One region of the Micromonospora sp. NPDC023633 genome, then DNA from elsewhere that is predicted to be linked to it. Evidence: riboswitches for the same ligand, from Rfam matches in the RefSeq annotation. Region 1 holds a riboswitch; the other holds the start of a gene.
The links. A riboswitch is a leader RNA that binds a small molecule or an ion and turns the genes downstream of it on or off. The one in region 1 is predicted to bind thiamine pyrophosphate.
Positions count from the first base shown of each region.

Region 2: linked by a shared signal. The riboswitch ahead of AB0G13_RS10555 (ECF transporter S component) and the one ahead of thiE (thiamine phosphate synthase) in region 1 are both predicted to bind thiamine pyrophosphate.

Region 1 covers NZ_JBFABB010000130.1:3,817-16,623, forward strand. The annotation lists gene truA (tRNA pseudouridine(38-40) synthase TruA) at 1-755, shown strand, start outside; gene AB0G13_RS28845 (P1 family peptidase) at 924-1,976, shown strand; gene AB0G13_RS28850 (hypothetical protein) at 2,047-3,150, opposite strand; gene AB0G13_RS28855 (methyltransferase) at 3,313-3,918, shown strand; gene AB0G13_RS28860 (ATP-binding cassette domain-containing protein) at 3,960-5,639, shown strand; gene AB0G13_RS28865 (nucleotidyltransferase domain-containing protein) at 5,636-6,517, shown strand; gene AB0G13_RS28870 (aldo/keto reductase) at 6,505-7,467, shown strand; TPP riboswitch at 7,763-7,871, shown strand; gene thiE (thiamine phosphate synthase) at 7,866-8,492, shown strand; gene thiO (glycine oxidase ThiO) at 8,486-9,619, shown strand; gene thiS (sulfur carrier protein ThiS) at 9,610-9,810, shown strand; gene AB0G13_RS28890 (thiazole synthase) at 9,815-10,585, shown strand; partial or broken gene AB0G13_RS28895 (thiamine phosphate synthase) at 10,630-11,202, shown strand; gene thiD (bifunctional hydroxymethylpyrimidine kinase/phosphomethylpyrimidine kinase) at 11,481-12,269, shown strand; gene thiC (phosphomethylpyrimidine synthase ThiC) at 12,287-12,807, shown strand, end outside.
Region 2 covers NZ_JBFABB010000025.1:3,359-18,808, forward strand. The annotation lists gene AB0G13_RS10535 (SIS domain-containing protein) at 7-756, opposite strand; gene AB0G13_RS10540 (alpha/beta hydrolase) at 830-1,660, opposite strand; gene AB0G13_RS10545 (TIGR03943 family protein) at 1,691-2,446, opposite strand; gene AB0G13_RS10550 (permease) at 2,443-3,444, opposite strand; TPP riboswitch at 3,646-3,751, shown strand; gene AB0G13_RS10555 (ECF transporter S component) at 3,824-4,417, shown strand; gene AB0G13_RS10560 (ABC transporter ATP-binding protein) at 4,527-5,942, shown strand; gene AB0G13_RS10565 (energy-coupling factor transporter transmembrane component T) at 6,007-6,807, shown strand; gene AB0G13_RS10570 (hypothetical protein) at 6,937-7,173, opposite strand; gene gndA (NADP-dependent phosphogluconate dehydrogenase) at 7,637-9,079, shown strand; gene AB0G13_RS10580 (pirin family protein) at 9,095-9,856, opposite strand; gene AB0G13_RS10585 (thioredoxin reductase) at 9,906-10,127, opposite strand; gene AB0G13_RS10590 (hypothetical protein) at 10,347-10,532, opposite strand; gene AB0G13_RS10595 (isoprenyl transferase) at 10,597-11,373, opposite strand; gene recO (DNA repair protein RecO) at 11,406-12,248, opposite strand; gene AB0G13_RS10605 (DUF4097 family beta strand repeat-containing protein) at 12,349-13,179, shown strand; gene AB0G13_RS10610 (acyltransferase) at 13,166-14,320, opposite strand; gene era (GTPase Era) at 14,502-15,398, opposite strand; gene AB0G13_RS10620 (cytidine deaminase) at 15,395-15,450, opposite strand, start outside.

The DNA.
Region 1 (12,807 bases):
CGCGGCGCACGGTCGCCGGGGTGCTCGTGGAGGCCCTCGACCTGGTGCTCGGCGCGGGCACGGCGACCGGGCTGACCGTGGCGGGCCGCACCGACGCGGGGGTGCACGCCGCCGGGCAGGTCTGCCACGTCGACCTGCCGACCGCCGTGTGGCGGGAGCACGAGGGGCGGCTGCTGCGCCGACTCGCCCGGCTGCTCCCCACCGACGTCCGGGTACGCGCGATGGCCGAGGTGCCGGCGGACTTCGACGCCCGGTTCTCGGCCACCTTCCGCCGCTACGAGTACCGCGTCACCGACGCGCCCTGGGGCGCCGAGCCGCTGCGCCGGCACGAGATCCTGGCCTGGCCGAAGCCGCTGGACCTGGCCGCGCTGAACGCCGCCGCGGCGGGGCTGGTGGGGGAGCACGACTTCGCCGCGTACTGCCGGCGCAAGGAGAACGCCACCACGCTGCGCGAGGTGACCCGGCTGGACTGGCGGCGGGGCCCGGACGGGATCCTCGTGGCCACCGTGCAGGCCGACGCGTTCTGCCAGGCGATGGTGCGCAGCCTCGTCGGCGCGATGCTGGTCGCCGGGGACGGGCGTCGGCCGGTCGAGTGGCCGGGCAGCCTGCTGGCCCACCGGGAACGCTCCAGCGAGGTGACCGTGGCGCCGGCGCACGGGCTCACCCTGGTCGCCGTCGGCTACCCCGAGGACCCGGCCGAGTACGCCCGCCGCGCCGAGGCGACCCGCCGGCTGCGCGTACCCGTGGAGGGCTGACCGCCCGGGGCTCGCCTCGCCGGCCACCGGGGGCCGGATCGGCGGACCGGGGCTCGCATCGCCGGCCGCGCGGCGGACCGGGGGGAGGCGGTGCCGGGGCGGTCGCCCAGCGGGGCCCGCGCGCCCGTCCGCCGCAGAGCATCGTCGACCGTCAGGGGAGTGGAAGCCGTGCAGGAACCTCGCCGTGGACGGGACCTCGGCATCGTCGTCGGGACGCTGCCGACGGGACCGCTGAACGCCGTCACCGACGTGCCCGGCGTACGGGTGGGCCACACCACACTGGTCGACGGGAGCAGCATCCGGAGCGGGGTGACGGCGATCGTCCCGGATCAGCTGACCGACCGCCGGTCGCTGCCGGCGGGGCTGTTCGTGGGCAACGGGCACGGCAAGATGGTCGGTTCGACCCAGGTGGCCGAGCTGGGCGAGATCGAGACCCCCGTGGTGCTGACCGCGACGCTGTCGACGTTCCGGGCGGCGGACGCGCTGGTCACCTACATGCTCCGCCAGCCGGGCCGGGAAGCGGTCGAGTCGCTGAACCCGGTGGTGGCGGAGACCAACGACGGGTTCCTGTCCGACATCCGGGCGCGGCCGGTGCGGGCGGAGCACGTCCTCGGCGCGCTGGCGGAGGCCCGTGGCGGACTGCCCGCGGAGGGCGCCGTCGGCGCCGGTACGGGCACCGCGGCCCTCGGTTTCAAGGCCGGCATCGGGACGTCCTCGCGGCTCGCCACGACGTCCGGCGGCACGGTCACCGTCGGGGTGCTGGTGCAGGCCAACTTCTCGGGGGTGCTGCGGGTGTCCGGGGTGCCGATCCGGCCCGAGCAGGTGGGCGTGCCGACCCCGCCGCCCCCGCGCCGGCCCGAGCAGCCGGGGAACTCCTGCGTGATCGTGGTCGCCACGGACGGGCGTCTCGACGCGCGGCAGTTGGGTCGCGTCGCCCGCCGGGCCATCTTCGCCATGGCACTGGTCGGTTCGGATTTCGCCGGCGGCAGCGGCGACTACGCCCTGGCGTTCTCCACCGCCGAGACGCGGACACCGACCGCGCCGGAGTCCGACCTGGAGCCGGTCTTCGCGGCGGTGCTGGAGGCCGTGGAGGAGGCGCTGCTGAACTCGCTGTTCATGGCGCGCACCACCGTCGGCGTCAAGGGGCGGGTCAGGTACGCGGTCCCGCACGACCGGATGCTCGACCTGCTACGGGCGCACCGGGTCGTACTCCGGGCGTGAAAGGCCGGTGCCGACACGCGGAACGGGTGCGCGGCCGTGGCCCACGCACCCGTTCCCCGTCGCGATCCGGTCACTCGCCCCCGTCCTGCGTGCCGGTGTCGCCCGCGCCCTCGTCGGTCGGCTGGCCGGCCGTACCGCCGTCCGCCCGGCGCTCCAGCACGCCCCGGTTGAGGTGCAGCTCGATCATGTCGAAGAGGATCTCCCGGGCCTTCGTGTCGCCGGACCTGATGGTCTCGCCGTCACTGCGGGCGACCACCGCGTACGCGAGGTAGTGGCCGCGCACCTGCCAGCCGACGCGGGCCGGCGCGGTGGCGATCGCCGCGCTGTCCGCGTCGGCCGCCATGCCCCGGAACCGGCCCTCCCGCTCGTCGAGCAGCAGCCGGATCCGGTCCCGGGCGCGCTCGGCGTTGGCCCGGTCCGTCAGGTTGAACAACCCGGTGGTGACGAGGTGGTCGCCGTCGGGCGTCCGCAGCGTGGCCCGGACCACCTGGGTGCAGCCGAGGCGGACCAGCAGGTCGGCGACCTCACCGGTGGCGGCCACCGCGCAGCTGGCGCTGGACTGGCTCTTCAACACCCGGTAGGCGGGCTCCCCGTCGGCGACGACGAGCTGCTTGCCGGGGAAGAGTTCCTTGGCGGTCAGCGGCGCCTGGTCGGTCTCCCGGGAGTCGAGGACCTGTGTCTCGACCTCGGCGGACTCGGGCTGGGCGGTGGGGGTGGCCTGCGGGGTCCTGTCGCGCTCGGCCAGCAGGGCGGCGGCACCGAGGCCGCAGAGCGCGAGCAGCGCGAGGACGGCCGCGCCGCCGACCACGACCTGCCACAGCCGACCGCCGCCACCGCGCGGCGACCGACCGGCCGGCAGGGACGGCTCGACCGGCGACAGCGGCTGGACCGGCGGGGGCGGCTGGACCGGCGGGGGCAGGTGGGCCGGGGGCTGCTCCTCGGTGGGCGTGCGCAGCTGGGTGGGCGGCGGCGACACCTGCGTCGCGGCGCGGACCGGCGCCGGCGCGGCGGAGGGCAGCGCGACCGGTTTGGCGCGGGGCAGCGACGGCGTCGGGAAGCGGGACGGGGAGGGGCCGGCCGGGGGAGGCGGACCGGCACCGAGCACCGACCGGTCGGACCCGGGCTCCGGGTACTCCATGAATGCGTCCTCATCGGACTCGTACCGATACACCATGTCGCCCAGAGTAGGAGGCATTGTCCCTTTAGGCGTGAATAATGGGAAATTGGCGCGGGATCGTTCCGCCTCGTGTTGCGCACCCGCGCCGCCGTGCCGGGTCCTGTGCCGCCGTGCCGGGCCCGCGGCGTCGTGCCGGGCGGCGGTGCGAGAATTGCCGGCGTGACCGGCGAACACTACTTCACCGCTGAACCCACGACCGCCGCCAACCCGCGCGAGGTCGAGTTCTCCGTCGCCGGCCGCGACTACGCACTGGCCTCCTCCGCCGGCGTCTTCTCCGCCGCCCGCCTCGACCCCGGCACGGCGGTGCTGCTGCGCAAGGCCGACCTGCCGTCCGCCGGGACCACCGGTGCCCTGCTCGACCTCGGCTGCGGCTTCGGGCCGATCACCTGCGTCCTCGCCAGCTCGGCGCCCTCGGCCACCGTCTGGGCCGTCGACGTCAACGAACGGGCCCGGGAACTCACCGCGGCCAACGCCGCGCGGGTCGGCGCGGCCGACCGGGTACGCGTCGCCGCGCCGGACGACGTACCCGCCGACCTGACCTTCGCCGAGCTCTGGTCCAACCCCCCGATCCACGTCGGCAAGGACGAGCTGCACGGGATCCTGCTGCGCTGGCTGCCCCGGCTCGCCCCGGACGGCGTCGCCTGGCTGGTGGTGGCCCGCTACCTCGGCGGGGACTCGTTGCAGCGCTGGCTGGTCGAGCGGGGCTGGCAGGTGGGGCGGCACGCCAGCCAGAAGGGCTACCGGGTGCTGCGGGTCACCCGGTAAATGGTTGGGCCGCCGGGCCCGTGCTCGGGCAGGATGCCGACGTGGGATACGTGGACGTGGCAGCGGTCGGGCACATCCTTCCCGACGGTCGGGAGCTCTTCGCCGACGTGTCGTTCCGGGTCGGGGAGGGCGCGAAGGTGGCCCTGGTCGGGCCCAACGGCGCCGGCAAGACGACGCTGCTGCGGATGGTCGCCGGCGACCTGCCGGTGAAGACCGGCGCGATCGCGCGCTCCGGCGGGCTGGGCGTGATGCGCCAGTTCATCGGGATGATCGGCGACGAGTCCACGCTGGCCGACCTGGCCCTGTCGCTGGCTCCGCCGGCGCTGCGCGACGCCGGTCGCCGCCTGGTCGAGACCGAGGGGGCCATGCGCGCGGCCGAGGTCCGCGGCAAGTACAGCACCGCCGCCGGCAAGGCCCAGCTGGCGTACGCGGACGCGCTCGCGGCCTGGGGCGAGGTCGGCGGCTACGACGCCGAGGTGCTCTTCGACACGGTCGCCACCATCGTGCTCGGCCTGCCCTGGGACAGCGCCCGGGAACGGCCCGTCCGGACGCTCTCCGGCGGCCAGCAGAAGCGCTTCGCCCTCGAACTGCTGCTCCGCGGCCCCGACGAGGTGCTGCTCCTCGACGAGCCGGACAACTTCCTCGACGTGCCGGGCAAGCGCTGGCTGGAGGGGCGGCTGCGCGAGTCCGGCAAGTCGGTGCTCTACGTCTCGCACGACCGGGAACTGCTCGCCCACACCGCCGACCGGGTGGTCGCCGTGGAGGGTGGCAGCGCGTGGGTGCACCCGGGCGGCTTCGCGAGCTGGCACGAGGCTCGGGTGGCCCGGCACGCGCGCCTCGACGAGCTGCGCAAGCGGTGGGACGAGGAGCACCAGAAGCTGCGCGAGCTGATGCTGATGTACAAGCAGAAGGCCGCGTACAACGACGGGATGGCGTCGCGCTACCAGGCCGCGCAGACCCGGCTGCGCAAGTTCGAGGAGGCCGGGCCACCGCCCGTACCGCCGAAGGACCAGGACATCCGGATGAAACTGACCGGCGGGCGGACCGGCAAGCGCGCGGTGGTCTGCGAGCAGTTGGAGCTCGACGGCCTGACCTTCCCGTTCGACCTGGAGATCTGGTACGGCGACCGGGTCGCGGTGCTCGGCGCCAACGGCACGGGGAAGTCGCACTTCCTGCGGCTGCTGGCCCGGGGCGGCACCGACCCCGACCCCGCCAACGGCCCGGTCGACGGCGCCCTCGCGCTCGCGCCGGTGGCGCACGACGGGGTGGCCCGGCTCGGCGCGCGGGTGCGCCCGGGGCACTTCTCGCAGACCCACGACCGGCCGGAGCTGATGGGGAGGACCCTCGTCGAGATCCTCTGGCGGGGCGACGAGCACCGGGCCGGCATGGACCGGCACGCCGCGATGGCGGCGCTGAGTCGGTACGAGCTGGCCGGGCAGGGCGACCAGCGGTTCGGCACCCTCTCCGGCGGACAGCAGGCGCGCTTCCTGGTGCTGCTGCTGGAGCTGTCCGGCGCGACGCTGCTGCTGCTCGACGAGCCCACCGACAACCTCGACCTGGCGTCGGCGGAGGCGCTGGAGGCCGGGCTGACCGCGTTCGAGGGGACCGTGGTGGCGGTGACCCACGACCGCTGGTTCACCCGCTCCTTCGACCGGTTCGTGCTCTTCCGCGGCGACAACGAGGTGGTGGAGACCCCGGAGCCGGTCTGGGACGTGGCGTGATCCCCGCCGACCTGGCCGACCGCCTCTGCGCGGTCGGCGGGGTCGTCGCCGTCGCCCTCGGCGGCAGCCGGGCCCGGGGCGAGCACCGGCCGGACTCCGACTGGGACCTCGGCCTCTACTACCGGGGCGAGCTGGACGTGCCGGGGCTGCGCGCCGTCGCCGCCTCGGTCGCCGACGAGGAGGTCGAGCTGACCCCGCCCGGCGGCTGGGGGCCGTGGGTCGACGGCGGCGGGTGGCTGCGCGTCGGCGGTACGGCGGTCGACTGGATCTACCGCGACCTCGACCGGGTGCACCGGATCTGGGCCGACTGCCGGGCCGGTCGCTACGAGGTCGGCGTGCAGGCCGGGCACCCGCTCGGGTTCTACTCGTCCGCCTACGCCGGCGAGGTGGCGCTCTGCCGGGTGCTCGGCGACCCGACCGGTGAGCTGACCGCGCTGCGGGAGGAGACCCGCGCGTACCCGCCGGCCCTGGCCGACGCCCTGACGGCCGGCGGGTGGGAGGCCCGGTTCCTGGTCGACGGCGCGGCCAAGGCGGTTGCGGCCGGTGACGGCGGGTACGTGGCCGGCTGCCTGTTCCGGGCGGTCGGCGTACTCGCCCAGGTGCTGCACGCCCGGGCCGGGCGGTGGCTGGTCAACGAGAAGGGCATGATCGCCGCCGCCGGGCGGCTGCCGGGCGCGCCACCCGACTTCGCCCGGCGGGCGCAGGGGCTGCTCGGGGCGGTCGGACACACGCCGGACGAGCTGGCCGGCACGCTCGCCGCCGCCCGGCGGCTCGTCGCCGACGTCCTGGACCGAGCCGACCTGGCGGCCCTCCACGAATGCGTGCCGGTCGATGGGATGGGGCGTGCCGGGCCGGGCGGCATAGGGTGGATCTCGTGACTGAGATGACCTACCGCCGGTTGGGCGACTCCGGGCTCGTGGTGTCCGTGGTCGGCATCGGCTGCAACAACTTCGGCCGCAAGCTCGACCTCGACGGCACCCGGGCGGTGGTCGCCGCCGCGCTCGACGCCGGAATCAACTTCTTCGACACCGCCGACATCTACGGCGAGCCGCAGGGCGGCTCCGAGGAGCTGCTGGGCCAGGCGCTCAAGGGCCGGCGCGACGACGTGGTGGTGGCCACCAAGTTCGGCATGGACATGAACGGCATGAACGGCCCCGACTTCGGCGCCCGGGGCGCGCGTCGCTACATCGCCCGGGCGGTCGAGGCGTCGCTGCGCCGACTCGGCACCGACCACATCGACCTGTACCAGATGCACGAGCCCGACCCGGGCACCCCGATCGACGAGACGCTCGCCGCGCTCGACGACCTCGTCCGCGCCGGCAAGGTCCGTTACCTGGGCAACTCCAACTTCGCCGGCTGGCAGATCGCGGACGCGGACTGGGTGGCGTCGTCGAACGGCCGGTCCAGGTTCATCAGCGCGCAGAACCACTACAGCCTGCTGGAGCGCGGCGTCGAGGCCGAGGTGGTGCCGGCGTGCGAGCGGTTCGGCCTCGGGCTGCTGCCGTTCTTCCCGCTGGCCAACGGGCTGCTCACCGGCAAGTACAAGCGGAACGAGGCCCCGCCGGCCGGCAGCCGCCTCGCCGGTGGCGGCCGGTACGCCCAGCGACTCGCCGCCGCCGACTGGGACACCATCGAGGCGATCGAGGCGTACGCCGCCGAGCGGGGCCTGTCGATGCTCCAGGTGGCGATCGGCGGGCTGGCCGCCCAGCCGGCGGTGACCTCGGTGATCGCCGGCGCCACCACGCCCGAGCAGGTACGCGCCAACGCGGAGGCGGGCACCTGGCAGCCCACCGACGAGGATCTCGACGCCCTGCGCGCCGTCCTCTGACACCCGCCCCCGCCCCCGGCACCGCAGCACTGCGGCACCGGGGGCGGTGCGCTGCGCGCGGCACCCACACCCGCGCCTGCGCGAGGTTCGGTGGAACGCCCTTCGGCGACGGCGGCGCTGCCCCGGAACGGCAGGAAGGCGAGCCGGGGCGGTACCCGGGTGGCGGAGGACATCCGGACAGCATGGCGTGACGGGACGGTCACGCGCCGCCCCGACCGTCGGGATCGGGCGGTCGGTGTGAAATCCGCATCCCGACCTTGGCGGATCCGGCGATCCGTCGTACGGTGACACCCGCAAGTGACCCACGGGAGCCCGGTACACCGGGCTGAGAGGGGGGCTGTGAGCCCCCGACCGTCGAACCTGATCCGGGTAATGCCGGCGCAGGGAGGAGTGTTGCCGTGCCGTCCCTCGGGCGACTGCATCTCATCACCGACACCCGACCCGGGCGGGATCCGCTCGCCGTGCTGCGGGCCGCCCTTCCGGTGGCCCGCGCGGAACTGGTCGTGCAGGTCCGGGTGACCGACGACGCCACCGACCGGGAGGCGTACGACCTGGCCCGCCGGGCGGTCGCGCTCTGCGCCCGGTACGACGCCACCTGCCTGGTGAACGACCGGCTGCACGTGGCGCTGGCGGTGGGTGCCGCTGGTGGGCACGTCGGCGCGGACGACCTGCCGGTCGGGGCGGCCCGCCGGGTGCTCGGCGCGACCGCCGTGCTCGGCGCCACCGCCCGCGAGCCGGGGACGGCCGCCGAGGCGGTCGCCGCCGGGGCCAGCTACCTGGGCGTGGGCCCCTGCCACGCCACCAGCACCAAGGCGGGGCTGCCGGCGCCGATCGGCCCGGCGGGGGTACGCGCCGTCGCCGACGCCGTGGACGTGCCGGTCGTCGCGATCGGCGGGGTGACCGCCGCCAGGGTTCCCGCGTTGGTGGCCGCGGGGGCGTACGGGGTGGCGGTGGTGGGGGCGCTCTCCGGGGCGGCCGACCCGGCCCGGGCGACGGCGGAGCTGCTGGGAGCGCTGGGGTGCTGACCCGACCGGACGTCGCCGTGGTGGGGGCGGGACCGGTCGGGCTGGCGATCGCCTGGCGCTGCGCGGCGCGCGGGCTCCGGGTCGTCGTGCACGACCCCGCCCCGGGCCGCGGCGCGTCCCACGTCGCCGCCGGGATGCTCGCCCCGGTCGCCGAGGCGTACTTCGGCGAGCACGAGTTGACCGGGCTGCTGACCGCCTCCGCCGCCCGCTGGCCGGCGTTCGCCGCCGAACTGACCGCCGCCAGCGGTGTCGACGTCGGCTACCGGACCGAGGGCACGCTGATGGTCGGGCTCACCGCCGACGACCTGGCCGAGGCGCGCCGGCTGTGGGCGTACCAGCAGGGGATCGGACTGCCGGTGACGCCGCTGCGCCCCTCGGCGCTGCGGGACCGCGAGCCGGCGCTGGCGCCCCGGGTGCGCGGCGGCGCGCTCGCCGCCACCGACCACCAGGTCGACCCGCGCCGGCTCGTGCCCGCGCTGCGCAGGGCCGCCGAGCGGGCCGGCGCCACTCTGGTCCCCGCCGCCGTGCGCGCCCTGTCCGACGTGGACGCCGGGGTCACGGTGGTCGCGGCCGGCTGCGGCGCGGCCGCCCTGACGGGGCTGCCGGTGCGGCCGGTGAAGGGGCAGGTGGTCCGGCTCCGCGCGCCCGGCGGCGGCGTGCCGGGCTTTCGGCACGTCATCCGGGGGTACGCCGACGGCGAGCACGTCTACCTCGTCCCCCGCGCGGACGGGGAGGTGGTGGTGGGCGCGACCGTCGAGGAGCGCTCCGACACCGACGTGTCCGCCGGGGCGGTGCTGCGCCTGCTCCGCGCCGCCGTCGACCTGCTGCCCGAGCTGGCCGGGTACGACCTGGTCGAGACCCTCGCCGGCCTGCGTCCCGGCACCCCCGACAACGCCCCCATCCTCGGCCCGCTGCCCGGCCGGCCTGGCGTGCTCGCCGCGACCGGACACCACCGGCACGGCATCGTGCTCACCCCGGTCACCGCCGACCTGATCGCCGACCTGGTCGGTACGGGTGTGGCGGACCCGATGCTCGCCCCCTTCACCCCGGCCCGCTTCGCGCCGGCCGCGCCCGCCGGGCCCACCGCCCGCCCGCCCTCATCCGAGGAGGAGCACACGTGGAACTGACGGTGAACGGCGCCGGGCGCAGCCTGCCCGGCGGCTCGACCGTGGCGGACCTGGTCCGCGCGGTCACCGACCAGCAGCGCGGCCTCGCCGTCGCGGTCAACGGGGAGGTGGTGCCGCGTACGGGCTGGCCGACGACCCTGCTGCGCGAGGGCGACCGCGTCGAGGTGCTCAGCGCCGCCCAGGGCGGGTGACGCGGTGAGCTTCGACCTGGGGGGCGTGCGACTCACGTCCCGGCTGATCCTCGGCACCGGCGGCGCGGCCAACCTGCGCGTGCTGGAGGACGCGATCCGTGCCTCCGGCACCGAACTGGTCACCCTGGCCCTGCGCCGGGTCGACACCGCCCCCGGCACCGCCGGCGGGCTGCTGGACCTGCTGGACCGCTGCGGCGTGAAGCTGCTGCCGAACACCGCCGGCTGCTACACGGCGGGCGAGGCGGTCAAGGTGGCGCACCTGGCCCGGGAGGCGTTCGGCACCGACTGGGTGAAGCTGGAGGTGATCGGCGACGAGCGCACGCTGCTGCCCGACGGGGTGGAGCTGCTGCGCGCCGCCGAGGAGCTCGTCGCGGACGGGTTCGTCGTGCTGCCGTACACGTCGGACGACCCGATCCTGGCACGCCGGCTGGCCGACGTCGGCTGCGCCGCGGTGATGCCGGCGGGCGCGCCGATCGGCTCCGGCCTGGGCGTGTCGAACCCGCACCACATCCGGCTGATCCGGCAGGGCGTCGACGTGCCGGTGATCCTGGACGCCGGCATCGGCACCGCCTCGGACGCCGCGCTGGCCATGGAGCTGGGCTGCGACGCGGTACTGCTCGCCAGCGCGGTCACCCGCGCCGCCGACCCGGTGGCGATGGCGACGGCGATGCGGTACGCGGTCGAGGCGGGCCGGCTCGCGTACCGGGCGGGCCGGATCGCGCGGCGCTTCCACGCGCTCGCCTCCACCCCGGACGAGGGGCGGCCCGACCTGTGACCGGCCCCGGTCTCGTTCATGCGGATCTTGGTGCGGAAGCGCCCCTGGAGGGGCCGTTCCGTGCCAAGACCTCGCGCGCACCGGCCGGCGTCGTGCTGTTGACGGACCGGTGGCAGGCGGGGCGGCCGTTGGTCGAGGTCGTTGCCGGGGCGGTGGCCGGGGGAGTGCGGTGGGTGGTGCTGCGCGAGAGGGATCTGCCCCGGGCCGAGCGCGCCGCCCTCGCCGTCGAGCTGCGGGCAGTCCTCGCCGAGGTCGGCGGCACGCTGGTGGTGGCCGGGCCGGACCCGCTCGACGGGGACGCCGTGCACCTGCCGTCGGCCGGCCCGTACCCGCCGCCGCGTCTCGGCCTGGTCGGCCGCTCCTGCCACGACCGGGCCGAGCTGGCCAGGCTCACCACGGAGGACTACGCCACCCTCTCGCCCGTCTACCCGACCAGATCCAAACCCGGCTACGGCCCACCCCTGCACCCTCGGGGGCTGGCCGAGCTGATCACGGTCAGCCCGGCGCCGATCCTGGCTCTCGGCGGAGTGGAGACCCCGGGGCAGGTGCACGCCTGCGTCGAGGCGGGCGCCGTGGGTGTGGCGGTGCTGGGTGCCGTCATGCGCGCCGACGACCCCGAGGAGGCAGCCGCCACCCTCACGGCAGCCGCCGACGCGGCGAGCCGGACCCGGCATGGCCGGTCGGATCTTGCCGATGTGGCGCGCAGCCGGCACGACCGCACGGCGGTCTCCAGGACGGGGCTGCGGCCGGCCGTGCCCACGGAGGGATCAAGCCTGACCGCCCGGAGTGGGCGCGGTCGGCCGCAGCCCTCAACCGTCACCACCGCGATCACAGACGGTCGGACGACGAGCAGGGACGGTGGGCCGCACCCGGGCGCGACCAGGGGAGAGGGACAGTGACGCCGACGACCGTGCTCACCATCGCCGGGTCGGACTCCGGCGCGGGCGCCGGCATCCAGGCCGACCTGAAGGTCTTCGCGGCCCTCGGCGCGTACGGCACCAGCGTGCTCACGGCGGTCACCGCGCAGAACACGAGGGGCGTCGACGCCGTGCTGCCACTGCCGCCGCGCACGGTCACCGAGCAGCTCGACAGCGTGCTCGCCGACTTCACCGTCCGCGCCGTCAAGACGGGCATGCTCGGCACCCCGGCGGTCGCCGACGCGGTGGCCGACGCCGCCGAGGACGGCCGGCTGCCGCACCTCGTCGTCGACCCGGTGCTCGTCGCCACCAGCGGGCACCGGCTGGGCGTGGTCGCCGCCGTCGAGCGGCTGCTGCCGTACGCGCGGGTGGCGACGCCGAACTGCGCGGAGGCCGCGGCCATCACCGGACGCCCGGTGACCACGGTCGAGGAGATGGTCGCCGCCGCCGAGGCGCTCGCGGCGGGCGGCCCGGCGCACGTCGTGGTGACCGGCGGCGACGTGGACGCCGACGGCGAGGCGGTCGACGTGCTGCACGGCGGCGGCGTCACCACCCTGCTGCGCGCGCCCCGGGTCGACACCCGGCACAACCACGGCACCGGGTGCTCGTTCTCGGCGGCGATCGCCGTCCGGTTGGCGCTCGGCGACCCGGTGCCGACGGCGGTCGCCGCCGCCAAGGAGTACGTCCTCCGCGCGCTGACCGGCGCGCGGGACTGGGAGCTGGGCGCGGGACGCGGCCCGCTGGACCACTTCGGCTGGTCCGCTTGATCACCAGGGAGGCTGTCATGCAGGCACGTCGCAAGGTGTACGTGGAGGGGTCCCGGCCGGACGTCCGGGTGCCGTTCGCCGAGGTGGAACTGACCGGTGACAACCCGCCGCTGCGGCTCTACGACACCTCCGGACCCGGCTCCGACCCGGAGGTCGGGCTGCCGCCGCTGCGCGGAGCGTGGATCGCCGAGCGCGGCGACGTGGCCCCGGTGCGGGGCGCGGGCACCCCGCTCGCCGGCGCCGACGGCCGGCGTCCCACCCAGCTCGCGTACGCGCGGGCCGGGGTGGTGACCCCGGAGATGGAGTTCGTGGCGATCCGGGAGGGGATGGCGCCGGAGTTCGTCCGGGACGAGATCGCCGCCGGGCGGGCCGTGCTGCCGCTCAACGTCAACCACCCCGAGTGCGAGCCGGCGATCATCGGCAAGGCGTTCCTGGTGAAGGTGAACGCCAACATCGGCACCTCGGCGGTCACCTCGTCGGTCGCCGAGGAGGTGGAGAAGCTGACCTGGGCCACCCGGTGGGGCGCGGACACGGTGAT
Region 2 (15,450 bases), on a different contig from region 1:
GCCCGATCAGGAGCCGCGCCGGATCCGGCCGGCGTACCGGGCCTCCAGCGCGTTGTTGTGCTCGTCGCCCCCGGCGATGTTGGCCGACAGGTAGACCGGGGGACGCTCCCCCGCCGCCAGCAGCCGGGCCACCACCTCGACCGTGATCTGCTGCGCCAGCAGCGCCGCCGTGATCGACGAGACCGCGCCGACCGCGCCGCCGCCGGGCAGCGGCAGCGTCGCGTCGCCGTACGGGGCGCCGTTGTCGAGCACCACGTCGGCGAAGTCGGCGAGCTTGCGCCCCGACGGGTGGCGCGAGGTCATCTGCCCGGAGTGCTGCGCCGAGGTGATCGCGACCAGCCCGTGGCCCTTCTCCTTGACCAGCGACGCGAACTCCACCATCGCGCCGTTCACGCCGGAGTTGGAGGCGAGCACGAAGACGTCCCGGGGGCCGATCGGGGCCAGCTCGTAGAGGCGGTGCGCCACCGACGGGTCGCGCTCCAGCAGCGGCCCGAGCACGTCCGTCGGGGCGCCGCCGAGCAGCACCAGGTCCCGCAGGGCGATCCGGTTCGTCGGGACCAGCCCGCCAGCCCGCCCGGCGATCTCCATGGCCAGCGCCTCGGAGTGGCCCGTGCCGAACGCCTGGACCACGCCGTCGGCGCGTACCGCCTCGGCGATCAGGTCGGCGGCCCGCCCCACCGCCTCGCGTTGGCTCTCGGCCACCCGGTTCATCGTGGCGGTCACCACGGCCAGGAACTCCTCGGCGCTCACCGGCATGTCTGCTCCGTCCATGTCGTACCTCCGTCGGGGTGGGGGCCCGGCGTCCGCCGGGCGGGTGTCGCGGGGAGGGTCACACCGGGTCGTGCACGCGGGCCAGGATCGCCTCGGCCAGCGGGGCGGGCGCCTCGTCGGGGATCCAGTGGCTCACCCGGGGCAGCTCGACGAAGCGGTAGTCGCCGGTCACGTGCTCGGCGCACGCCTCGGCGGCGGTCCGACCGATCGCGATGTCGCGGCCGCTCCACACGAACGTGGTCGGCACCGCCACCGGCCCGGTGGCCGCCAGGTCCCGGCGGGACATGGCGCGGTACCAGTTCAGCGCGGCGGTCAGCGCGCCCGGCTCGCGCATCGGGTCCGCGTACGCGGCCACCCGCGCGTCGTCGCCGACCCCGTGCAGCATCCGGCGCAGCCCGGTCGCGCCCAGCACGAGCAGCGCCTTCTCCGCCTTGCCCGGCTTGCGGAACAGCGTCATGTACGCCGAGCGCGCCTTCTGCCCCGCGTCCTCGGTCAGCGCCCAGACCATCGCGCCGGGGTGCGGCACCGAGACCGCGGTCAGCGTGCGGACCCGCTCGGGATGGTGGGCCGCGACGGCCCAGGCCACGATCGCGCCCCAGTCGTGCCCCACCAGGTGCGCCGCGTCGACGCCCAGCGCGTCGAGCAGGCCCACCGCGTCGGCGACCAGCTCCGGCAGCCGGTACGCCTCGACCGCCTCGGGTCGCGCGCCCGGCGAGTAGCCGCGCTGGTCCGGCGCGTACGTGCGCAGGCCGGCGGCGTGCAGCGCCGGCACCACGTCGTCGAACTCCCCGCCGTGCTGGGGGAAGCCGTGCAGCAGCAGGACGGGCGCGCCGCCCTCCGGTCCGCCGACGCGGACGTCGAACGTGAACCCCCGGGCCTCGATCCGCATGATCGTGAGCCTACCCACGGCCGGCGCGGGTCACTCGTACTGTTGCCGGGGTGCGGGCACCTGCCGCCAGGACTCCACGTCCAGGTAGGGGATCTCGGCGTCGTTGACCGGGTCCCGGGCGATCCGGTCGCTGTAGCGGCCGGTCACCTCGATCCAGGTGTCGTCGGCGAGCCGGTCGGGGGCGGCGCCGGTCAGGCCCAGCTTGACCGGCCGCCCGTCGGCGGCGCAGCAGGAGAGCACCATCCGGGCCAGCAGTGGCCGGCCGTCGGGGCCGGTGGTGACGAAGCCGGTCAGTTGGACCCGGCGGTCGCCGATCGAAGCGCCCCGGTCGAACAGCGCCCGGGAGGCGTAGTCGAGCACGGCCACCCGCACCGGGTCGCCGTCGGGCAGCGGCGGGTAGTCGGACGGCTGCTGGCGGGTGGAGACGGCGGTGCCGGCCTGGCCGGCCGCGTACGAGCCCAGGGCCGGCGGGGCGACCAGCAGCAGGCCCAGCACGGGCAGGATCAGCAGCCAGCCGACCCGCGGCTCGTGGTGGCCGTGGCCGTCGTGGTCGTGCGCGTCGTCGTGGTCTTGTGCGTCGTGCTGGTCGGCGGGCGTGCGCCGCAGGATGGGGCGCAGCTCGTACCAGAGGGTCATGACCGCGGCGGCCACCAGCAGCAGGCCGGCGGCGATCAGGAAGGGACGCAGCCCCTCCTTGACGTAGCGCAGGTGCAGGTCGGTGAGGCTGGCCCGGACCACCGCGCCACCGAGCAGCAGCAGGACGACCGCCTGCGCCTGCCGGTTCACAGCAGCACCGCCCCGGTCGCGACGGCCACCGCGACGGCCACCGCGAAGGTGGTCGGGGCGAACCGCAGCGCGAACCGCCGGCCGAAGACTCCGGCCTGCATCGAGATGAGCTTGAGGTCGACCATCGGCCCCACCACCAGGAAGACCAGTCGGGAGGTCAGCGAGAACTGCGACAGCGAGGCGGCGACGAAGGCGTCCGCCTCGGAGCAGAGCGAGAGCAGCACCGCGAGCCCGGCCAGCGCGAGCACCGAGAGCACGGGTTCGTCGGCGAGGGTCTGCAACCACCGCTCCGGCACCACGACGTTGATCGTGGCCGCCGCCGCCGCGCCGATCACCAGGAACCCGCCGGCGTGCGTGACGTCGTGCCGGACCGCCCCCCAGAACGCCCGCCCGCGCGAGCTGTCGTCCAGCTCCGGCCGGCGTGGCAGCCGGATCCAGTCGGCCCGGCCGAGGCGCAGCCACAGCCAGCCCATGACCATCGCGACGACCAGGCTCGCGACGGCCCGGCCGAGGACCATCGCCGGGTCGTCGGGGAAGGCCACCGCGGTGGCGGTGAGCACGATCGGGTTGATCGCCGGTGCGGCGAGCAGGAACGCCAGGGCGGCGGCGGGGGTGACCCCGCGCCGGATCAGCGAGCCGGCGATCGGCACCGCCCCGCACTCGCAGCCGGGCAGCACCACACCGGCCGCGCTGGCCACCGGGACCGCGAGCGCGGGGTGACGCGGCAGCGCCCGGGCCCAGAACGACCGGGGCACGAAGACCGCGATCACCGCGGAGAGCAGCACCCCGAAGACCAGGAACGGCACCGCCTGCACCATGACCGAGACGAAGACGGTGGTCCAGGTCTGCAACCGGGGCGCGGAGAGGGCGCCGGCGAGCGGCTCGCGGAAGACGATCAGCAGGATCAGCAGGCCGGCGAGCACCTCCACCGACCCGATCCGCCGGTCCGGGCGGCGGGGCGCCGCCGGCGTCTCCTCGCGTACGCCCGGGGCGGCCACGCCCACCGCGCCCGGGTGCGGCCCGTCCGGCGCGCGGCGGTCAGCCTCGGATGTCACGTGCGTGTCCCTCTGCCGGTTCTCCAGTGGCCGCCCGAGAGTACCGGGGCGGAATCTACCGCGTCGATCGAACGCGCTGGTGAGCTGCGGAAAGATCACTTTGCCCGATGATCTTCGAAGGTGTTAGCGTCGGCGCGACAACTTCACATCCGACAGGGGAGCGCACAGCGCTGAGAGTGCGGGCACCGCCCGCAGACCCTCGAACCTGATCTGGGTAATGCCAGCGCAGGGAGTTCGGTCGACCTCCAGCCGCGTCGACGTCCGGCACATCCGGGCGCGGCGTGCGTCTTCTCCTGGTTCTCGTTCGGGACTGGGAGCAATCATGCGAGACAACAACACCGCCACCCGGTGGCGTACGGTCGACGTCGTCGTCGCCGCGGTGATCGCGGTGGCCTTCGGCGTCATCTTCTGGGCCTGGGGCCTGCTGTGGCGGGCCGTCGACCCGGCGTTCGCGTTCTTCCCGGCCGGCCAGGCGATCATGTACGGCGTGTGGCTGGTCCCGGCCGTCCTCGGCGGCCTGGTGATCCGCAAGCCCGGCGCGGCGCTCTTCTGCGAGGCGGTGGCGGCCACGGTCTCCGCGCTGCTCGGCTCGGAGTGGGGCGGCGTCACCATCGTCCAGGGCCTGATCCAGGGGCTCGGCGCCGAGCTGGCCTTCGCCGCGTTCCGGTACCGCTCGTTCCGGCTGCCCACCGCGCTGCTCGCCGGCGCGCTGACCGGCCTCGGCGCGGCGCTGTTCGACTTCTTCGTCTGGAACAGCGAGTACGCCCTGGGCAGCTACCGGATCCCCTACGCCCTGCTCACCATCGTCAGCGCCACCGTCGTCGCCGGCGCCGGCGGCTGGGCCCTGACCCGCGCCCTGGCCACCACGGGCGCCCTGGACCGGTTCCCCGCCGCCCGCGACCGCGCCCCGATCTGACCCGCACCACGGAATCGGGGTCGATCATGAGGTTGACGGCGACGTGGATCTCCGTGGGCGCCGCCGACCTCATGATCGACGCCCGCGGGCGGGCCGGAAGGGGGGCGCGGTGGGAGCGGTGACGCTGCGGGGGTTCGGGTGGCGGCACGCCGGGCGGCGGGCGTGGGCCGTACGCGGGGTGGACCTGCGCGTCGAGGCCGGCGAGCGGGTGCTGCTGCTGGGACCCTCCGGGGCCGGCAAGAGCACCCTGCTCGCCGCGCTGGCCGGGCTGCTGCCCGAGGACTCGGGCGAGCAGGAGGGCACCGTCGAGATCGACGGGCTCGACCCCCGCAAGGGCCGGGAGCGGGTGGGCATCGTCTTCCAGGACCCGCAGACCCAGCTCGTGATGGCCCGCAGCGGCGACGACGTGGCGTTCGGGCTGGAGAACCGGGGGGTCCTCGCCGGGGAGATCTGGCCCCGCGTCGACGAGGCGCTGACCCGGGTCGGCTTCCCGTACCCCCGGGACCGCCCCACCGCCGCGCTCTCCGGCGGCGAGCAGCAACGGCTCGCCCTGGCCGGGGTGCTGGCGCTGCGGCCCGGGTTGCTGCTGCTCGACGAGCCGACCGCCAACCTCGACCCGACCGGCGCGGCGCTGATCCGGGCGGCGGTGGCCGGCGCGCTGGACGCCGACACCACGCTGATCCTGGTCGAGCACCGGGTCGCCGAGGCGCTGCCCCTGGTCGACCGCGTGGTCGTGCTCGAACCCGGTGGCGGCGTCCGCGCAGACGGCACGCCCGAGGCGGTCTTCGGCACGCACGGCGACGCGCTCGCCGCCGAGGGCGTCTGGGTGCCCGGCCGCCCGGTACCGCCCCGCCACGCGACCGCGCCGGCCGGCGACGTGCTGCTCACCGCCGACCGGCTCGCGCTGCCGCCCCGGCTGGCCGCCGTCGACCTGGCGGTACGCGCCGGCGAGGCGCTCGCCGTCCTCGGCCCCAACGGGGCCGGCAAGTCGACCCTCGCCCTGCTGCTCGGTGGCCTGCTCAAGCCCGGAGCCGGTCGGGTCGCGGCGAGGACGGCACTGGCCGGCGACGACGCCCGCACTCCCCCGCACCGCTGGCGCGCCCCGGCGCTGGCCCGCCGGATCGGCTCGGTCTTCCAGGACCCGGAGCACCAGTTCGTCACCAACACCGTCTTCGACGAGCTGGCGCTCGGCCCGCGCCGCACCGGCCAGCCCGAGGCGGCGGTCCGGTCCACGGTGGACGGGCTGCTGTCCCGGCTGCGGTTGACGAAGCTCGCGGCGGCGAACCCGTACACCCTCTCCGGCGGGGAGGCGCGGCGGCTGAGCGTGGCGACCGCCCTGGCCACCGCCCCCCGCCTGCTCGTCTGCGACGAACCGACCTTCGGCCAGGACCGGCGCACCTGGCTGGAGCTGGTGGACCTCTTCGCCGAGCTGCGCGACGCCGGGCACGGCCTGGTCGCCGTGACCCACGATGCGGAGTTCGTCGCCGCCCTGGCTGATCGCCGCCTCACCCTGGAGCGCCCATGACCAGCCCCGACCGGACCGCCGCGCCGGTCACCCAGCCCGGCCGCCACCCCACCCGGGAGCGGGCGTGATCAGTTTCGAGCCCGTCGCCGCGCCGGAGGCGCCCCTGGCCCGGCGCAACCCGGTGGCCAAGCTCGCCGCGGCGCTGGTGTTCTCGTTCATCCTGATCGCCACCCTGGACCCGGTGGCCCCGGCCATCGCGATCGCCGTCGAGCTGGCCGTGCTGCCGCTGTTCGGGGTCCGCCTCCGGGTGTTGGCGCGGCGGGCCTGGCCGCTGCTCGTCGGCGCGGTCGGCGTGGTGGTGACGCTGGTGCTCTTCGCGGCCGAGCGCTCCGGCCGGGTGCTGGTCGAGGCCGGCCCGGCGGTGGTCACCTCCGGGGTGCTGCTCACCGCGCTCGGCCTGGTGCTGCGCATGTTCGCGGTCGCGCTGCCCGGCGTGATCGTCTTCGCCACCACGGACCCGACCGACCTGGCGGACGCGCTGATCCAGAACGCGAAGGCGCCGGCCCGGTTCGCCATCGGGGCGCTGGCCGCGTTCCGGCTCGTGCCGCTGCTCGGGCAGGAGTGGCAGATGATCTCCATGGCCCGCCGCGCGCGGGGGGTCGAGGCCGGCCGCAACCCGCTGGCGCAGCTGCGGCTGTTCGTGTCGACGGCATTCGCGCTGCTGGTCGGGGCGATCCGCCGGGGCACCCGGCTGGCCGTGGCGATGGACGCCCGGGGCTTCGACGCCGGGACCCCGCGCACCGTCGCCCGGCGACAGCACTTCGTGGCCGCCGACGGCCTGTTGATCCTCGGCGCGGCGGCGCTCGCCGGGGCCGCGCTGACCGTGAGCGTGCTGCTCGGCACCTTCCGCCCGTTGACGGGCTGACGCCGCCCGTTGACGGGCTGACGCCGCCCGTTGACGGGCTGACGCCGCCCGTTGAGCGGGCCGCCCGTCCGGGCGGCGGACGGGCCGGGTGGAGTCGCCGGTGACGACGGCTCCACCCGACCGGCGCCGTCAGCTGCGCCGGAAGGCGTACCGGCGGGCCTGCCCGGCCTTCTGGCCGCGCAGCGCGCCGGAACGCCCGGCGCCGGAGACCGGCGGACCGGCCTTCGGTGCCGCCGGCCGGTCGACCGGCAGCACCGGCACGACCGGCGCGACCGCCACCTCGTCGAGGTTGACCGGCGTCAGGTCCGCGACGGACGGCGTGGGGACGGTGGTACGGGACTTTTTCGGGTTGCGCCTGGCGGGCATCCGGTGCCTCCTCGGGTCTGCGGGCCCTCCCGCACCGGAGCGACGTCCGGTGAGCTGGCCCGCCTCGTTCGGCGACCGTCGCGCGACGGTCGGGCGGGATCGGGACTGCTGCCCGGGACCGGCCACGAGGAACACCGCCGCCTCGGCGGCAGGTGCGGAATGCGGACGCCCGGGAGCAGGCGGACCCGCGGCGAAGCGGCGGCGGGTCGGCTCGGAGGTGGGGCGTCAGTTGCGCATGCCCACACCGTAGCCGCCCGACCGGTCGCGCGCAGCCCAATTACCGGCGGGGTCGGCGGCGGGCCGGTCGCGCTCCGCGGAGGCCGCCCGGCGGCGGATCGTCGGCCAGCCCCGCGCCCCCTTGGCCTCGACCACCACCTGGTGACGGGCTGCCCGACACGGCCTCCGGGCCGCCCCGCCCGCGATACGGTCGCCGCGACGGGTCTCGACGACGGAGGGCGGGCGGATGGCCGGGCGGGCGACGGCGCGGATCGGCGTGACCGGGCTGGCGGTGATGGGCCGCAACCTGGCCCGCAACCTGGCCCGCAACGGCTTCGCCGTGGCGGTGCACAACCGCTCGCCGGAGCGCACCCGAAGCCTCGTCGCGGAGCACGGGGACGAGGGGACGTTCCTGCCCGCCGAGTCGATGGCCGACTTCGTCGCGTCGCTGGAGCGGCCCCGGGCGGTCATCGTGATGGTCAAGGCGGGCGCGCCCACCGACGCCGTGGTCGACGAGCTGGTCCCGCTGCTCGACGCCGGCGACATCGTCGTGGACTGCGGCAACGCGCACTTCGCCGACACCCGCCGGCGGGAGGAGGCGCTGCGGGCCCACGGCCTGCACTTCGTCGGCACCGGCGTCTCCGGCGGCGAGGAGGGCGCCCTGCGCGGCCCGAGCATCATGCCGGGCGGGTCGGCGGAGTCGTACCGCACGCTCGGGCCGATCTTCGAACAGATCGCCGCTCAGGTGGACGGGGTGCCGTGCTGCCGGCACATCGGGCCGGACGGCGCCGGGCACTTCGTCAAGATGGTGCACAACGGCATCGAGTACGCCGACATGCAGCTCATCGCCGAGGCGTACGACCTGCTGCGGGCCGGGCTGGGCGCGGAGCCGGCGGAGGTCGCGGAGATCTTCCGCGGGTGGAACTCCGGCGAGCTGGAGTCCTTCCTGATCGAGATCACCGCGGACGTGCTGGCACACACCGACGCGGCCACCGGGCGGGCGTTCGTGGACGTCGTGCTGGACCGCGCCGAGCAGAAGGGCACCGGCCGCTGGACGGTGCAGAGCGCGCTCGACCTGGGCATCCCCATCACCGGCATCGCCGAGGCGACCTTCGCCCGGTCGCTGTCCGGGCACGCCGACCAGCGCGAGGCGGCCCGCCGGGCGTTCCCGGACGCGGGCGCGGCCTGGCGGGTCGAGGACTCCGGGGCCTTCGTCGAGGACGTCCGTCGCGCCCTGCTCGCCTCGAAGATCGTCGCGTACGCGCAGGGCTTCGACCACATCCGTGCCGGCTCCCGGGAGTACGACTGGGGGATCGACCTGGGCGGCACCGCGACGATCTGGCGGGGCGGCTGCATCATCCGGGCCCGCTTCCTCGACCGGATCCGCCAGGCGTACGACGAGCGGCCCGACCTGCCGACGCTGCTGGTGGCGCCGTGGTTCGCGGACACCGTGAACGACGGCGTGCCGAGCTGGCGGCGGGTGGTGGCCGAGGCGGCCCGGGCCGGGGTGCCCGCGCCCGCGTTCGGGTCGTCGCTGGCGTACTTCGACGCGCTGCGCGCGCAGCGGTTGCCCGCCGCCCTGGTCCAGGCGCTGCGGGACAACTTCGGGGCGCACACCTACCAGCGCGTGGACCGCGCGGGCACCTTCCACACCCGCTGGTCCGCCGACCGCGCCGAGGTGGAGGCCTGACCGCTCGGGCGGGCGTCAGGCGACGCTGGCGTGCATCTCCCACACCAGGATCTCGGCCGCCTCGGTGGCGGTGACCCGCCGCCCGCCCGTCAGGGTGAGCCGGGCGGCGTCCCCGGTGCCGAGCGGCCCGCCGTCCTCCAGCGTGACGGCGCCGGTCGGCACGTACAGGTGGACGAAGGGCGCGTCCGGGAGGGTGACCTCGTCGCCGGGGCCGAGCCGGGCGGCGTGCAGCGTGGCGAACCGGTTGCGGATCCGGATCGCCGAGGCGCCGTCGTAGCGGTCCATGCCGGAGGCGACCGGCACCAGGCCGCCGCGCAGCAGCCGGTCGTCGACTTCGAGCTGCTCGTAGCCGGGCTCCACGCCCTGCTCGTCGGGGAGCACCCACATCTGCACGAAGTGCACGGGATCGGTGTGCGGGTCGCGACCGTCGAGGCGCCAGGAGTCGTTCTTCTCCGAGTGCAGGATGCCGGTTCCGGCGCTCATCCGCTGCGCCAGCCCCGGATAGATCACGCCGGAGTGGCCGGTGGAGTCCTGGTGCACCAGCGACCCACGCAGCACCCAGGTGACGATCTCCATGTCCTGGTGCGGGTGGGTCTCGAAGCCGGCGCCTGGCCGCACCACGTCGTCGTTGTTGACCAGCAGCAGGCCGTGGTGGGTGTTGGCGGGATCGTAGTGCCGGGAGAACGAGAACGAGTGCTTCGAGTCGAGCCAGGAGATCCGGGTGGCGAACCGGTCGTCGGCCCGCCGGATGTCGACCGACGACGCGGGGGCGGTCACCGCGCCACCGACCGGCGCTCGGGCCCGGCCGCCGCGTTCCGGGGCGCGGTCACCAGGCACGCTGCCCGGTCTCGGTGGGGGCCCAGGTGAGTGCGGGCTCGCCGGTAGCCAGCTCGCCGATCTCCCCGGAGCGTGGCTGGGCCACGTGGCCGAGCTCCCGGCAGTGCTGCTCGGCGATCTCGGCACAGATCTCGGCCACCTGGGCGCAGATCGGGTCACCGAGATCGGCGGCGTTCAACGCCATGATCATCTTGTACCGGAGTTCCCGCATCCCCACCCCCGAGGCTCGCCCGACCCGGGGCCACCGGCCCGCCCCCGACCCTAACCACCCGGGCCCCGCACCGCCCCCGAAACCCCGAACCCGACCCGCAAGTCGATCATGCACTTCCGGTGGGCGACACGCCCCGGTACGGGGCTTTCGCGGGGCACCACGACTGCATGATCGGCGAGCGGGTCGGGGTTGGGGTCACGCCACGGCGCGGTGGGTGGGTCAGAAGAAGCGGCGACGCTTGGCCTTCTGAGGGCGGAGCATGTCGGCGCCCTTGGTGAGCAGGCGGCTCACCCCGGTCGGGCCGCGGCGGGCCTCCAGGGTGTGGCTGAGCCGGCGCGCGCCCGCCGCCGCCAACGGCACGGCGACGGCCATCATCGCCCACTGGGCAATTCGCTTCTGGATCATGTGGGTTCACCTCCGTCGGTGGCTGCTGACCACCGTGGTACCCCGTACGACCGGGCGGTAAGCCTCAGGTCGGTGGGGCGACCGGGTTGGGCAGCGCGCCGCCGAAGCGCCGGTCCCGCTGCGCGTACAGCTCGCAGGCGTACCAGAGGTGGCGGCGGTCGAAGTCGGGCCAGAGCGTGTCGAGGAAGATCAGCTCGGCGTACGCGGTCTGCCAGAGCAGGAAGTTCGAGATCCGCTCCTCGCCGGAGGGCCGCAGGAACAGGTCCACCTCGGGGATCTCCGGGTGGTAGAGGTACTTCGCGACGGTCTTCTCGGTGACCTTCTCCGGGTCCAGCCGGCCCGCCGCGACGTCGCGGGCGATGGCGGCGGCGGCGTCGGCGATCTCGGCCTGACCGCCGTAGTTGACGCAGAACTGGAGGGTCAGCGTCGAGTTGCCCCGGGACATCTCCTCCGCCGTCTGCAGCTCGGAGATGACGCTCTTCCAGAGCCGGCCGGCCCGGCCGGACCAGACCACCCGCACCCCGAGGTCGACCAGCTGGTCGCGGCGACGACGGATGACGTCCCGGTTGAAGCCCATCAGGAACCGGACCTCGTCCGGCGAGCGCCGCCAGTTCTCGGTCGAGAAGGCGTACGCCGACAGGTAGGGGATGCCCAGCTCGATGGCGCCCTCGACGGTGTCGAAGAGGGAGAACTCCCCCGCCTCGTGGCCCTTGGTGCGGGGCAACCCGCGCTCCTTGGCCCACCGGCCGTTGCCGTCCATCACCACGGCGACGTGCTTCGGCACCGCGTCGGCGGGCAGCGCCGGCGGCCGGGCGCCCGACGGGTGCGGTGTCGGCGGCACCGGCTCGCGACGCCCGGCCCTCAACGATCGGATCACTCGGTCCTCCCCCTGCTCACGCCGTCCGCACCGGACCCGACGCCACCCGGCGGCGGGACCGGGCCGGCCGCCGGGGCGCCCCGGTCGACCAGCGGCAGCGAGCGTAGCGCGCGCTCCAGGTGCCACTGCAGGTGCGCCGCGACCAGGCCGCTGCACTCCCGGCGTACGCCGGTCTCGGTGGCGTCGGCGACCCGCCAATCGCCGCTGGTCAGCGCGGACATCAGGTCGATGGTGGCCGGGGCGGGGTGGGCCGCGCCGGGCGGCCGGCAGTCCGGGCAGACCGCGCCGCCGGCCGGTACGGAGAACGCCCGGTGCCGCCCCGGCGTGCCGCAGACGGCGCAGGCGATCAGCGCCGGCGCCCAGCCGGCCAGCGCCATGCCGCGCAGCAGGTACGCGTCGAGCACCAGCGTGGTGGCGTGGCTGCCCTCGGCGAGCGCCCGCAGCGCGCCCAGGGTGAGCTGGAACAGCCGCAGCGACGGCTCCCGCTCGACGGGGGTGAGCCGCTCGGCGGTCTCGGCGATCGCGCTGGCGGCCGTGTAGCGCGAATAGTCGCCGAGGAACCGCTTGCCGTAGAGGTCGATGCCCTCGACCTGGCTGACCGTGTGCAGCGAGCTGCCGTGGTTGCCCTTCGGGTCGCCGGCGAGCTGGAGGTCGACGTGACCGAACGGCTCCAGCCGGGCGCCGAACTTGCTGGTGGTGCGGCGGACTCCCCGGGCCACCGCGCGCAGCCGGCCGTGCCGGCGGGTGAGCAGGGTGATGATCCGGTCGGACTCGCCGAGCTTCTGCACGCGCAGGACCACCGCGTCGTCGCGGTAGAGCTGTCGGCGGTACCCGGCCATCGGACCATTCTCTCTCGGGGTGCGGAATCAGGGTCAGCTCGGGGTGTCCGCGCGCGGAACCCCGATGCGTGGGGCGGGCCGCGCCTCGTAGCGTGCTCGCATGGCTCTGCACCGCACCACCGCCGCGCTCGCTGCGGCCACCACCCTGATCGTCTCCGCCGGGTGCGACAACCTGTCCTTCCGCCGGCTCGACTACGACAACACCGAGGCGGTCCGGATCAGCAGCATCCGGGTGCTCCCGGGGGCCGGCGACGTGACCGTCCGTGCCATCGGCGCGCAGGACGAGGTGCGGATCAAGCGGGTGGTGCGCTACCAGGGCGGTCAGCCCGACACGACGTACGAGATCAAGGGCACCGAGCTGGTGCTGGACACCGACTGCGGCTCCCGGTGCAGCGTCTCCTACGAGGTCACCGCCCCGGACGGGGTGAGCGTGAAGGGCGAGACCGGCTCCGGTGACGTCGACCTGAGCAGGGTGGGCCCGGTGGAGATGCGGCTCGGCTCCGGCAACATCCGGGTGACCGCCGCCAGCGGCCCCGTCCGGGCGGAGACCGGCTCGGGCAACATCCAGGTGTCCGGCGCCGGTGGCCCCGTCCGCGCGGAGGCCGGCTCCGGCAACGTCGAGGTCGCCGAGGTCGCGGCCGCGGTCACGCTGCGCACCTCCGCCGGCGACATCACCGCGCACCGCCTCGACGGTGGGGTGGACGCCGAGGCCGGCTCCGGTGACGTCACCGTCGACCTCACGACGCCCGCCTCGGCGCGGGTGCACGCCTCCAGCGGGAACGTCGAGCTGGTCGTACCTCCGGGCCGCTACCGGGTCCGCTCCAGCACCGACAGCGGCGACGCCGAACTGGGCGTCACCGACGACCCGTCCGCCGCACTGGTGCTGGACCTCTCCACCGGCAGCGGCAACGTGACGGTCACCCAGCGCTGATCTCGACGGTCTCCGGTTCCCGGGCGCCCCGGGGCGCCGGCACCACCGCCCGCCCCGTCGCCGGGCCGTCGACCCTCCGGCCGGCGGCGGCGTGGACGGTGGCCGGGCCGGCGGCCGGGCGGGCGGTGGCCGGGCGGGGGCGGGCGCGGCCGGGAACCAGCTCCGGCGGTCTGCGGGCCGCCACGTCCTCCACCCAGCCGACCAGGGCGGTCACCGCCGCGACCAGCGCGAAGACCAGCGCCACCCGGATCGCCAGGCCGAGCGGGTCCTGATGCGACCAGCCCACCACGTCGACCAGCGGGGTGAGCGCCACCACGAACGGCATGTGCCACAGGTAGACGGTGAGCGCCCGCCGGTTGAACACGGTCACCACCCGGCCGAACGCGGCGCTGCGGTCCACCCAGGACGCGCTCGCCGGCCCCCGGCCGAGCAGCACGAGAACGAAGGCCGCCGACCAGAGGGCGTTGCCCAGGGGGTTGTCGTTCAGGTCGTACCCGCGCGGCCCGGGGTGGGTGACGATCCAGGCGGCCCCGGCGGCGGCGAGGGCCAGCGCGAGCGGCACCAGCACCCGGTTGGCCAGGCGGCGCAGCATGCCGGCCTGGTGGGCGAAGCCGAGCAGCCACGCTCCGAAGTAGAGCCCGAACTGGTGCAGCGCCACCGGCAGCGCCGGGAGCAGGCCCAGTTCGGCCGCCGCGAGCAGGGCGTACGGGGCGACCAGGGTGGGCACCGGGGCGCGCCGGAACAGCCAGAGGGCCACCGGCGAGGCGAGCACGAACCAGAGGTAGTCGCGCAGGTACCAGATCACGCTGAGCGCGATCGCGCCCCAGCCGTTGGCCGGCGGGTCGGCGATCGGAAAGAGCCAGAGCAGCACCTTCGGGCTCAGCGGCAACCCGGTGAGCAGCATGGCGGGCACGAAGACGGCGGCGAGCACCCAGAGCGACGGCAGCAGGCGCCGCAACCGGCGGACGACCGCCCCGGGCCCCCACCGGTGCAGTGAGGCCGCCATCAGCGACCCGGCGAGCGCGAACATCACCGACATGGCCGGGAAGACGAGGGTCAGCGTGGCCCAACCGGTGACGTGGTAAACGACGACTCGAACGATGGCCAGGAAGCGGAGCAGGTCCAGGTATCGGTTTCGCATCAGCCTGCATCTATGTCCGGGGATACGGGGGCTGTCCTACCCCCTACCCTCCGGGCCGTGCGCGGCAAACGACAAACACCCCACCCGGAACGTGACATCCTCCATACGCCCGACCGGGAACGATCACGCCCAAAGGGGGGCCACACCGGCGCCGGGACGCGCCTGCGCCCCGGCCCCGGCGTCAGAAGCCCAGCTTGCGCAGCTGCTTCGGATCCCGCTGCCAGTCCTTGGCCACCCGGACGTGCAGGTCGAGGTAGACCCGGGTGCCGAGCAGCTCCTCGATCTGGCGGCGGGCGGTGGTGCCGACGTGCTTGAGGCGGCTGGCCCGGTGGCCGATCACGATCGCCTTCTGGCTGGGCCGCTCGACGTAGACGTCGGCGTAGATCTTCATGAGCTGGCCCTCGGGAACCATCTCCTCGACGACCACCGCGATGGAGTGCGGCAGCTCGTCGCGGACGCCCTCCAGGGCGGCCTCCCGGATCAGCTCGGCGACCAGCACCTGCTCGGGGTCGTCGGTGAGCATGTCGTCCGGGTAGAGCTGCGGCGACTCGGGCAGGTAGCCGGTCATCACGTCGACCAGGGTGTCCACCTGGTGCCCGGAGACCGCGCTGACCGGCACCACCTCGGCGAACTCGCCCAGCTCGCTGACCGCGAGCAGTTGCTCGGCCAGCCGCTTGCGGTCCACCAGGTCGGTCTTCGTGACCACCGCCAGCACGGTGGCCTTCAGCTCGGCCAGCTCGCCGGTGATGAACCGGTCGCCCCGCCCGATCGGCTCGTCCGCCGGGATGCAGAGGCCGATCACGTCGACCTCGCTCCAGGTCTGCCGGACCAGGTCGTTGAGGCGCTCGCCGAGCAGCGTACGGGGGCGGTGCAGGCCCGGGGTGTCGACCAGCACCAGCTGGGACTCCGGGCGGTGCAGGACGGCCCGGATGATGTGCCTGGTCGTCTGGGGCTTGTTCGAGGTGATGGCGATCTTCTGCCCGACGATCGCGTTGGTCAGCGTCGACTTGCCGGCGTTCGGCCGGCCGACGAAACAGGCGAATCCGGCCCGGTAGGGGCGCGGCTGGAGATCGCTCACTCCACCACCGTGCCCAGGACGGCCCCGTCCGGGGCGGCCACGTGGATCGGCG